Regions from separate parts of the Roseinatronobacter sp. NSM genome, predicted to be linked through region 1. Evidence: riboswitches for the same ligand, from Rfam matches in the RefSeq annotation. Region 1 holds a riboswitch; the other holds the start of a gene.
The links. A riboswitch is a leader RNA that binds a small molecule or an ion and turns the genes downstream of it on or off. The one in region 1 is predicted to bind thiamine pyrophosphate.

Region 1 (5,228 bases):
GGTCAGGCAGATCAGGAAAATAACCAGCGCCGCGCCGGGCAAAAGCGCGCGCAGCATGGGGGCTTCAAGGTGGAGGAACGTGTCGCGGGGTGTGAAACCCAGGCTTGCGGCCAGCCGGAACCGTTCGGCGGGAATGGCGGCCCAGCCCTGCAACAGAATGCGCGTGGCCAGCGGCAGGTTATAGAACACATGCGCCAGCACAACGCCATGCAGCCCGAAAATGTTGAACCGCGCCAGCCCTGCCCAGTCCAGCCCCTGATTGATGATCCCGGACCGGCCAAACACCGCCAGCAACCCCAGCACCGCCACCAATGTGGGCAGAATGAACGGTGCCCCCATCAGCGTGATCAACACGCCCCGCCCCCTGAACTGCCGCCGCGCCAGCGCGCGCGCAATGGGCACGGCCAGCCCCACCGACAGGGCCGCCGATAATACCGCCTGAACCAGCGTGAACCGCACCGCTGCCCAGTCTGCGCCGCGCAAGGCGCTGAACCCTTCGGCACGCAGGGCAACTGCCCCCAGGGCCCCGAAATTCAGCACCAGCAGCCACGCGGCCACGGCCCCACCCGCAAGCAAGGTGACCAGTCGCGCGGACCGGGCGGCGTCGCGGGTCACCGCGTCATGCCATCCAGCCAATGCGCAAGGGCGGGGGCGCGGCGGTCATCGGCCATGTCCTCGGTCAGGAAAATGGCCTGTTCGGGCAGCGGCAAATCGCGGAACACCTGCGGCCAGTCATCGCGCGCCAAGGCCGACGGGTAGGACCAGTTTGCCAGCGCAATCATCGACTGGAAGTCCCGCGACAGGATGTAGTCCATGAACTGCCGCGCCAGGTCGGGCTGTGCCGCGCCTGCCAGAACGCCCGCCGCTTCGGCAATGAAATAATGCCCTTCGTCGAAAATGGCGGCGGCTTTGGTGTCGTCATCTTCTTCGGCAATATGATAGGCGGGGGATGTGGTGTAGCTGAGCACCATGTCGGCCTCGCCATCAGTGAACATGCCATAAGCCTCGGACCAGCCGGCGGTGACGGTGACTGTCTTGGCGGCCAGGTTCTGCCAGATCGCGCGCGCCTCATCGCCATACAGATGGTCCACCCACAACATCAGCGCAAGCCCCGCCCCCGACGACCGCGGGTCTTGCCAGATGACCGAAATATCATCACGTTCAATCAGTTCGGCAAAACTGGATGGCGGGTTCTCCAGCCGTGTGCGGTCATAGACGAAGGCCGCATAGGACCAGTTGAAGGGGATGAATATGTCATCGCTCCAGTCAACAGGCACGGTCAGCGGGGCCAGATCCTGCCCATGGGGGGCAAACAGCCCCGATTGGCGCGCGCGCAGCACTTCATCCGTGCCAAGGCCCATGACGACATCGGCTTGCAGGCGTGCCCCTTCCAGCATCAGGCGGGGCAGAACGTCGCCTGTGCGATATTCCAGCGTACAATCACAGCGGGCCTCGAACCCTTGCTTGATGGCAGGCCCCGGTCCCCAGCTGGACCCGAAATAGTCAGGCGCCAGAACAGTCAATGTGTCGGCCTGCGCGGGGGCTGTCATGGCCAGAACAGCAACTGCCGCGAAATGGAAACGTGCCATTCGTTCACTCTCCTGTTGTCACGACGGGCGAGGATTGAAACGGGGGGCAAACCCGCACCTTCCCTCCGCCGGTGTTAACCGGTTCAGGTTCAACGGGTCCGCGCATGTCGCATCTCAGCTTGCAAGCAAGCCCCCCGAGGTATGACATCACTTAGGGGTTTTCGCCCCATCGGGCAAGGGCAGTGCTTGAGCCTTGCGCGCCTTCCCGCTAAGGGTTTCCCCAAAGGAGTGCCGCCCATGAGCTATAACAGTTTTGGCCATCTGTTCCGTGTGACAACCTGGGGCGAAAGCCATGGTCCCGCCCTTGGGGCCACTGTGGACGGCTGCCCCCCCGGCGTGGCGCTGGATGCCGCCATGTTGCAGCACTGGCTGGACAAACGCAAACCCGGCCAAAGCCGCCACACAACGCAGCGGCGCGAACCTGATGAGGTGGAGATTCTTTCAGGCGTCTATGACGGGCACACCACCGGCACGCCCATTCAACTGATGATCCGCAATGTGGACCAGCGGTCCAAGGATTACGGCAATATCCTTGACACTTTCCGCCCCGGCCATGCCGATATCACCTATTTCCAGAAATATGGGCTGCGCGACCCGCGCGGGGGCGGGCGGTCCTCGGCGCGCGAAACGGCAGCGCGGGTGGCGGCGGGCGGTGTGGCGCGGGCCGCGCTGGCGGCATTGGTGCCGGGGCTGACCATTGCGGGATATATGGTGCAGATGGGGCCGCATGTGATTGACCGCGCGCGGTTCGATCTGGCTGAAATTGCGCGCAACCCCTTCTGGGTGCCCGACGCGCAGGCCGCGCAGGACTGGGCGCAGGCGCTGGACCAGATCCGTAAGGACGGCAATTCTGTGGGCGCAGTCGTGGAAGTGGTGGCCACAGGGGCACCGGCAGGGCTGGGCGCGCCGATCTATGCCAAGCTGGACACTGAACTGGCGGCAGCGATGATGTCCATCAACGCGGTCAAGGGCGTGGAAATCGGCGCAGGCATGGGGGCCGCCACCTTGACCGGCGTTGAAAATGCCGATGAAATCGAAATGGGGCCAGACGGGCCGCGCTACCGGTCCAACAAGGCGGGTGGCATTCTGGGCGGAATATCGACCGGGCAGGATATTGTCGTGCGATTTGCGGTGAAGCCCACATCGTCCATCCACACGCCGCGCGCATCTGTCACGCGCACGGGCGACCCCACAGATGTGGTCACCAAGGGGCGTCATGACCCTTGTGTGGGCATTCGCGCCGTCCCTGTGGGTGAGGCGATGATGGCATGCGTTTTGCTGGACCATCTGCTGATGCAGCGTGCGCAGACCGGGGCGCTTGGCCCCGTTGGGCAGATTGGTCCGGCGGGGCAGTAGCTTTTGCCAATGGCCTGGGGGGCAAACACGCCTTTGGCAGACGGAACTGTCCTTTTGCGGACATTGGGAATGCCCCGGCGCGGAATCAAGGCCGCAGGCCGCCGCGCCATCGGCGGGCCGTCCCGCGGCCTGCCGATGACCTGAAGGCGTGCCAAGCGTTTGATGTCAGGAATATGCCGCGTGGATAAAGTGCGTCCCCTATAACGCCGGATCGGCAAACCCCGGCCCGCCGATAGCGCGTGCTATGTCCAAGTGCGAAGGGCAGCTTCAGGCCATAACGCCGCCATCAATGACGCTGTTTAACGTGTGTCCGCGTTCATTGGCATTCACGCGACTCACACAACCCGTTGGTGGCCGCGTATTCTTGCGCGCAAAGCCGGGTCCCACTTTTGCGCGTCACGTTCCAATCCCGATATGGTCAGCTTTGCGACAGTTTATGCCCCGTGCCCTGTCTTGCACCGTGGTTACCCCCCAGCGGGCTTTGCTTCCGGGGCCTGCGCCAGCACATCTGCAACAAGCTGTTGCAGCCAGCGCGCCAGTTCCGGTTCGGGCGTGGGCGTGCGTCCCAAACCTGGCGGCACGTCCAGCGGACTGCGGCCGTAAATAACCGCATAATGCGCCAAGGCCATGACATAGGCCCCAAGATCATTGACATGAATATCATCCCGAAACAGCGCATCCATGCTGGCCAGTCCGGGCGCAGTGCCCGCCGCAATGGCGTCATAGAGCGCTGTCATCAGGCGCGGGCCGGGAATCATGACCATTTCGGGCATGCCATCTGGGCGGTGGCGGTTCACATGGTCGCGGATTTCCAGCCAGCGCGCCTGTTCCACCTGCAGCCGGTCACGAAACGGAATATGCCCCTCCGAAGTGTCATCGCCTGACCCCGGCCCTGTGTCGCGCGTGACCCAGGTTGCATATAGCACTGTGCGCGCGCCGTTTTCCCATGCATGGCGCGCCCATTTCAGCGCTTCATCCGCTGAATTGTGATACCCCATGGTGTTCAGCAACGGCACGCGTTCGGTCAGCACCAGCAGGTCGTAATTTCCCATCGCGCTGCGGGCATCCACGGGTTGGGCAGTGTTGTTCCAGCGCCAGTCCATCGGGCTGCCGGGAATGGTGGAGCGGTCAATGACCGCCCCGCGCCCGCCAGTGGCTTGGACCATGGGGCGCAGCATGTCGGGGATGGGGTCGGTCAGTGAATGGCCCGACATGACAACGCGCGCATCAAGCGCCATATCCGCAAATGCGGGACCCTGCGCGATGGACAGCCAAAGCGCGACCAGCCCGACACCCAGTTTTCGCATCACAGCCTTCATTCCCGATGCCCCTTTATGAACAGGCTGAGCATGCCCCATATTGGTTAAGAAGCCAATAACCCTGCGGGTCAGTCTGCCTTGCGCCCCTGCAAGTGTTTGCGCAGCTTGGATGGTGGCGCTTTCTTGCGGCCCTTATACGGGTTTTTGTCAGATTGCGACCGCATGAACATACGAATGGGCGTGCCCGGCATGTCGAAACTGTCGCGCAGGCCATTGACCAGATAGCGGCTGTAGCTTGCGGGCAGGTCTTCGGGGTTGGAACACATCACCACAAATCCCGGTGGGCGGGTTTTGGCCTGTGTCATATAGCGCAGTTTGATGCGCCGCCCGCCCGGTGCGGGGGGCGGGTGGGCCTCGACCATGGCGGCCAGCCAAAGGTTCAACCGGGCAGTGGGCACACGGCGGTTCCACACTTCATGTGCGCGCAGCACGGCCGCGTGCAGGCGGTCCAGCCCCTTGCCTGTCTTGGCGGAAATGGTGACCAGCGGTGCGCCTTTCAGTTGGGGAAGCAGCTTTTCAAACCCCGTGCGCAGGGCTTTCAGCTTATCTTGCTTGTCATCTTCCAGATCCCATTTATTGACCGCGACAACCACCGCCCGCCCTTCGGTTTCCGCGAAATCGGCAATGCGCAAATCCTGTTGTTCAAACGGAATCGCGGCGTCCAGAAGCACCACCACCACTTCGGCAAACCGCACAGCGCGCAACCCGTCCGCGACGGACAGCTTTTCAACCTTGTCCACCACGCGCGCCTTCTTGCGCATGCCTGCCGTGTCGAAAATGCGCGTGGGTGTGCCCAGCCATGTCATCGACAGGGAAATCGAATCGCGGGTAATGCCCGCTTCGGGACCTGTCAGCAGGCGGTCTTCGCCCAGGATCTTGTTGATCAGCGTCGACTTGCCCGCATTGGGCCGCCCGATGACAGCAACCTGCAAGGGGCGTTTGGCGCTTGGGGTGAAATCTTCGG
Region 2 (5,228 bases), on a different contig from region 1:
GGTTGACGGCGCGGCCATGTCGCGCGGTTCCATCGGGTCAGCGGTGCGGGCCAAGGCACCCGCGCTGGCCGCCATGCCAAAGGCGCGCGCCATCGCCACAGGGTCCCCCGCTTGCGCCACGGCAGTGTTCAGCAAGACCGCGTCAAACCCCAACTCCATGGCCGCCGCTGCATGGCTGGGCAGGCCAAGGCCCGCGTCAATAACCATGGGAATGTCGGGAAACGCCGCGCGCAGGGTTTTCAGCCCGTAACGGTTGTTCAACCCCAGACCGGACCCGATGGGCGCACCCCAAGGCATCAGCACCTTGCAGCCCGCATCAACCAGACGCTGCGCCAGAACCTGATCTTCGGTCATGTAGGGAAACACCTCGAACCCGTCAGCGGCCAGCGTTTCGGCCGCATTCAGCAATCCGAACGGGTCAGGTTGCAACGTGTCGGCATTGCCGATGACTTCCAGCTTGATCCAGTTGGTTTCAAACACTTCCCGCGCCATTTGGGCCGTGGTGACGGCTTCGCGCGCGCTGTGGCAGCCTGCGGTATTGGGCAGCACATGCACACCCAGCCCGCGGATAATGTCCCAAAACGCCTGACCCTGCCCGCTTTCGCGGCGCAGCGACACAGTGGCCACAGATGCGCCGGACGCGCGAAACGCGGCTTCCAAAATGGCAGGGGACGGGTATTGCGCCGTGCCCAGCATCAAGGGGCTGTCCAGCTTCACGCCGTAGAAATCATGCATCATCGCAATCCTTTATGCAGTTCGTCTGCGCCATGCCCTAGCCGCCTTGCATGGGGGCCAGCACTTCCAGCCGGTCCCCGTTGGTCAGGTTTGTTGTGGCGCGGGCGGCTTTGGGCAGGAATTCCCCATTCAGCGCCGTGGCCACGCGCGCGTCCGCCCAGCCCAGTTCTGCCAATGCATCATCGACAGTTGCGGCTGAAATCTGGTGCATCTCGCCATTCACTTCAATCTTCATGGAACAAATCCCCCTTGATGCCATGGGTCAGGAAATCCGCAGCCTGCTGTGCCAGTGCAGGCGCCATCAGATAGCCGTGCCGGAACAACCCGTTCAGGTGCAAAACCCGCCCCTGTCGGACCACGCGCGGCACATTATCAGCAAAGGCCGGGCGCAAATCCGCACCGGTTTCCAGCACCTCGGCCTCGGCAAAGCGCGGGTCCAGCGCATAGGCCGCCGACAGTAATTCCAGCGTGGACCGCGCCGAAATTCCGCGCCGGTCCGCGCTTTCGATCTGGGTTGCGCCCAGCATATAGACGCCATTCGCACGCGGCACGATGTATAGCGGGTGGCGCGGATGCAGCAGGCGCACAGGGCGTGTCAGCGCAATATCGGGCGCGCGCAACACCACCATTTCGCCGCGCACCCCGCGCAGCCCCGGCACAGGGCTGGCCATGCCGCGCGCATCAATCACCGGGCCGGGTATGTCATCGGGCGTGGCCGTGGCATGTTCAATATGCACCCCGCGCGCGCGCAATGCCGCCACCAGATCAGCAAGGGCCGCGCGCGGGTCCAGATGGGCCTCAGCGCCAAAGAACAGCGCCTGTGTGGGGCCGGTCAAATCAGGTTCCAGCGTGGCCAGCCCGTCCCTGACCCATTCATGCCCGCTGGTGCGGCGGGCAAAACGTGCCAGTTCGCCCTTGTCGCGGTCCAGCGCAACAACAAGCGACCCGCGATAGGTTACGTTTGTCACCTTCGCCCAGTGGGCGGCAGCAGTCGCGCCATGCGCGACAACAGGCGCTTCGGCCACCGCGCCTTCGCAAAACGGGGCCAGCATGCCCCCTGCCCACCACGAACACCCATGTGGGCCGGGCGCACCGTTGCGGTCGATCACACGCACGCCCACACCGGCCTTGCACAATGCCCAAGCGGCCCAAAGTCCGGCAACACCAGCCCCGATAATGGTGACATCAGTCATTTCGCCAAACCCCGTGAAAATGATGCACCGGCCCATGGCCCGACCCCACGCCCAGCGCATCCGCATGCGCAATCGCGCCTTGCAAATAGGCATGCGCGCGCGCCACGGCCGCGCCCAGCGCCATGCCCTGCGCCAGCCCCGCCGCAATTGCGGCCGACAGGGTGCAGCCGGTGCCATGGGTGTTTTTCGTGGCGCGGCGCGGCGCGGTCAGGCGGGTAACCCCACTGGCCTCAACCAGCAGATCCACGCAATCGGCACCCTGCCCATGCCCGCCCTTCATCAACACAGCCCGTGCGCCCATGTCGCGCAGGGCCTGCGCCTGTTCCAGCATCTGCGCTTCGGACTGCGCGGGGGCGATGCCCAGCAAATCCGCAGCTTCCGGCAGGTTCGGGGTCAGCACATGGGCAAGCGGCACGATGTCGCGGCGCAAGGCCACCAGTGCATCCGCTGGCAGCAACCTGTCACCGGATTTCGCAACCATCACAGGGTCCAGAACAACCGGCACGGTGCACCCGTGCAACCCTTCGGCCACTGTGGAGATGGCAGTTGCATCGCCCAGCATGCCCAGCTTGACGGCGCGCACGTCCAGATCATCGAACACCGCCTGCATTTGTGCCGCAATCATGCCGGGGCTGGCGGGGTCCACCATGGTGACCGCGCGCGTGTTCTGCGCCGTCAATGCCGTGATGACCGACGCGCCATAGACACCCAGCGCGGAAAATGTCTTCAAATCCGCCTGAATACCGGCACCGCCGCCGGAATCCGAACCTGCTATGGTCAAGGCTATGGGGATCAAGCGCGCCTCCTTTCGTTGTGGATACCAACGTCAGGGGACGGAATGCGGGCCTGTCATAGCCCTTTTTGCGCACCGTTCCCTACGCCGGTATAATCCGGATCAGGTTCGATGGGTTGGCGCTGCGCCTCTCAGCCCTGCAAGCAAGGCACCCCAACGGTTATGAGTGACAGAGCTAATTCAAAACTTCGCAGCCGACAAGCCCCCAACACGAAACATGGCACTTTGCGAAGGGCAGGTCACAGGCAGGCCGTCAGGGCCAGGGTCCATGGGGCAACGTCAGATTTCGCGCAATTCGCTGACGAAATCATAGCGGTCCCCGCGATAGGCAGAGCGCGTCAGTTCGATCATCGTGCCATCTGCCAGATAGCCGCGCCGTTCGATCCGTAACACTGCCGCACCAGTGGGCACGCCCAGGTTATGCGCTTCATCGTCAGATGCAAGCGACGCGGTGACACGTTGAAGCCCGGTGACAGGCTTGTTTCCCACCGCATCAAGGGCGGCATACAGGGAATTGTCCACGCTGTCATGATCGGGCAGGTAAATCTCGGGGACAATGGCATGTTCCAGCGCCAGCGGTTCGCCATTGGCGGTGCGAATGCGCCGGAACCGTTTGACGCGCGCATTCACGGCCAGCCCGAAGGCAATCACTTCATCGGGGGATGCGGTGTCGGTCGATTTTTCCAGCCAGACAGACCCGGCCACCAACCCGCGCCTGCGCAAATCTTCGGAAAACCCGGCCAGCAGCGATGACGGTTGTTCAATGCGCGGCGCAATATAGGTGCCCGACCCGTGTTTGCGTGACAGCACGCCTTCGCGCATCAACAGGTCGATGGCCTTGCGCACTGTGACGCGCGACACGGCCATGCGTTCGGCAATATCACGTTCAGATGGCAGCGCGTCGCCCACTGCAAATTCCCCTTGCTGGACCTTCTCGCGCAGAATTGCGGCCAGCCGGACATAGATTGGCGTATCTTTTGCACGCGATGCAAGCAGTTCGTGGCGCAGCGTCATAGCGCGGCCATGGCATCGCGCAATATGCCACCTGCGCGGTCAAGCGCGGCATCGGCGCTGGCGGGGGTTGCACCCATGGCGACCAGCACCGCCGGTTTTACCCGCCAGCCGCACTTCTCCAGCGCGGTTGTGGCTGTTTGCGCGGGCACATCTGCAATGCGCTGCACCATGGCTTGCGCACGCCCCCGCAGCTTGATGTTCTGGGGCCGCATGTCGACCATAAGCCCGTCATGCACATGCCCCAGCCGCACCATGATTTGCGTGGAAATCATGTTCAGAACCACCTTTTGGGCTGTGCCGGCCTTCATGCGGGTGGACCCTGCGACCACTTCGGCGCCGGTTTCGGTTGTGATGGCGTGTTCCGCCGCGTCCAGCAGGGGGGTTGCACCATTACACGCAATCCCCACTGTCAGCGCGCCTGCTGCACGCGCCGCCACAATCGCGGCCACTGTAAACGGGGTGCGCCCGCTGGCGGCAAGGCCAATGACCACATCATGCGCGCCAATGCCTGCGCGCGCCACCTGTGCGCGGGCATCCGCGGCGTCATCTTCCGCGCCTTCAATGCCCAGTTTCAGCGCCGCTTCACCGCCCGCAATCAGATAATGCGTGCGCGCGTCAGGCCAGTTGAAGGTCGGGCCAAGTTCGGTGCCATCCTGCACGGCAATGCGAATGGACGTGCCCGCGCCCGCATAAACCAGCCGCCCGCCAGCGCGCAGACGCGGCAAGGCCGCTTCGACCAGCGCCGCCAGCGCGGGCAGCGCCGGGCCAATGCTGGCAAGTGCTGCCATCTGGCTTTCCCAGATGGTGCGCAGGGCGGTCAGGCTGTCCCAGCGGTCCAGATCACGGTAGCGGGGGTCGGAAAATTCGGTCATGCGCAAGGGCCTTTATGTCAGTTTTGCGGGTGTATCATATGCTCAGGCGCTGTCCATCCGCGCCGAAATGGAACGCGCGGGCCATGTCGGGGGTGACAAACGCGCGCTCATTCACTTCGGCTGCGTGTTCACCAAACAGGCGCACAGTGATCAACCCGTGCGGGTCAGCGCGCAGGTAAATCAGTGTTTCACCGCCCAGTTGTTCCACATGGCTGATGCGCCCTTCGATCATGCCTGCATCGCGTGACAGGGTCAGGTGTTCGGGGCGAATACCAACGGTCTTGCCCGCCGCACCCAGCGCGGGCGCATCCAGAAAGTTCATTTTGGGCGACCCGATGAAGCCCGCGACAAATTCATTGGCAGGGTTGTTATACAATTCCATGGGGGCGCCCACCTGTTCGATGCGCCCGTCGCGCAAGACCACTATCCGGTCGGCCAGGGTCATGGCCTCGACCTGATCATGGGTGACATAAATCATGGTCGCGCCCAGTTCGCGGTGCAGATTGGCAATTTCAATGCGGGTCTGCACGCGCAGCGCCGCATCCAGATTGGACAACGGTTCGTCAAACAAGAACAGCTTGGGCTTGCGCACAATGGCGCGGCCAATGGCCACGCGCTGGC

Region 2: it holds a riboswitch for thiamine pyrophosphate, as region 1 does, so the genes downstream of both, thiD (bifunctional hydroxymethylpyrimidine kinase/phosphomethylpyrimidine kinase) here and ACTZWY_RS07225 (thiamine ABC transporter substrate-binding protein) in region 1, are expected to answer to the same signal.

What each region holds. Positions count from the first base shown of each region.
Region 1 is NZ_JBQTCF010000010.1:25,024-30,251, reverse strand. It holds gene ACTZWY_RS07230 (thiamine/thiamine pyrophosphate ABC transporter permease ThiP) at 1-615, opposite strand, end outside; gene ACTZWY_RS07225 (thiamine ABC transporter substrate-binding protein) at 612-1,589, opposite strand; TPP riboswitch at 1,633-1,736, opposite strand; gene aroC (chorismate synthase) at 1,827-2,945, shown strand; gene ACTZWY_RS07215 (hypothetical protein) at 3,410-4,264, opposite strand; gene der (ribosome biogenesis GTPase Der) at 4,333-5,228, opposite strand, start outside.
Region 2 is NZ_JBQTCF010000005.1:66,100-71,327, reverse strand. It holds gene ACTZWY_RS04290 (thiazole synthase) at 1-735, opposite strand, end outside; gene thiS (sulfur carrier protein ThiS) at 773-970, opposite strand; gene ACTZWY_RS04280 (FAD-dependent oxidoreductase) at 960-1,928, opposite strand; gene thiD (bifunctional hydroxymethylpyrimidine kinase/phosphomethylpyrimidine kinase) at 1,921-2,724, opposite strand; TPP riboswitch at 2,784-2,887, opposite strand; gene ACTZWY_RS04270 (GntR family transcriptional regulator) at 3,001-3,735, opposite strand; gene ACTZWY_RS04265 (N-acetylmuramic acid 6-phosphate etherase) at 3,732-4,607, opposite strand; gene ACTZWY_RS04260 (ABC transporter ATP-binding protein) at 4,642-5,228, opposite strand, start outside.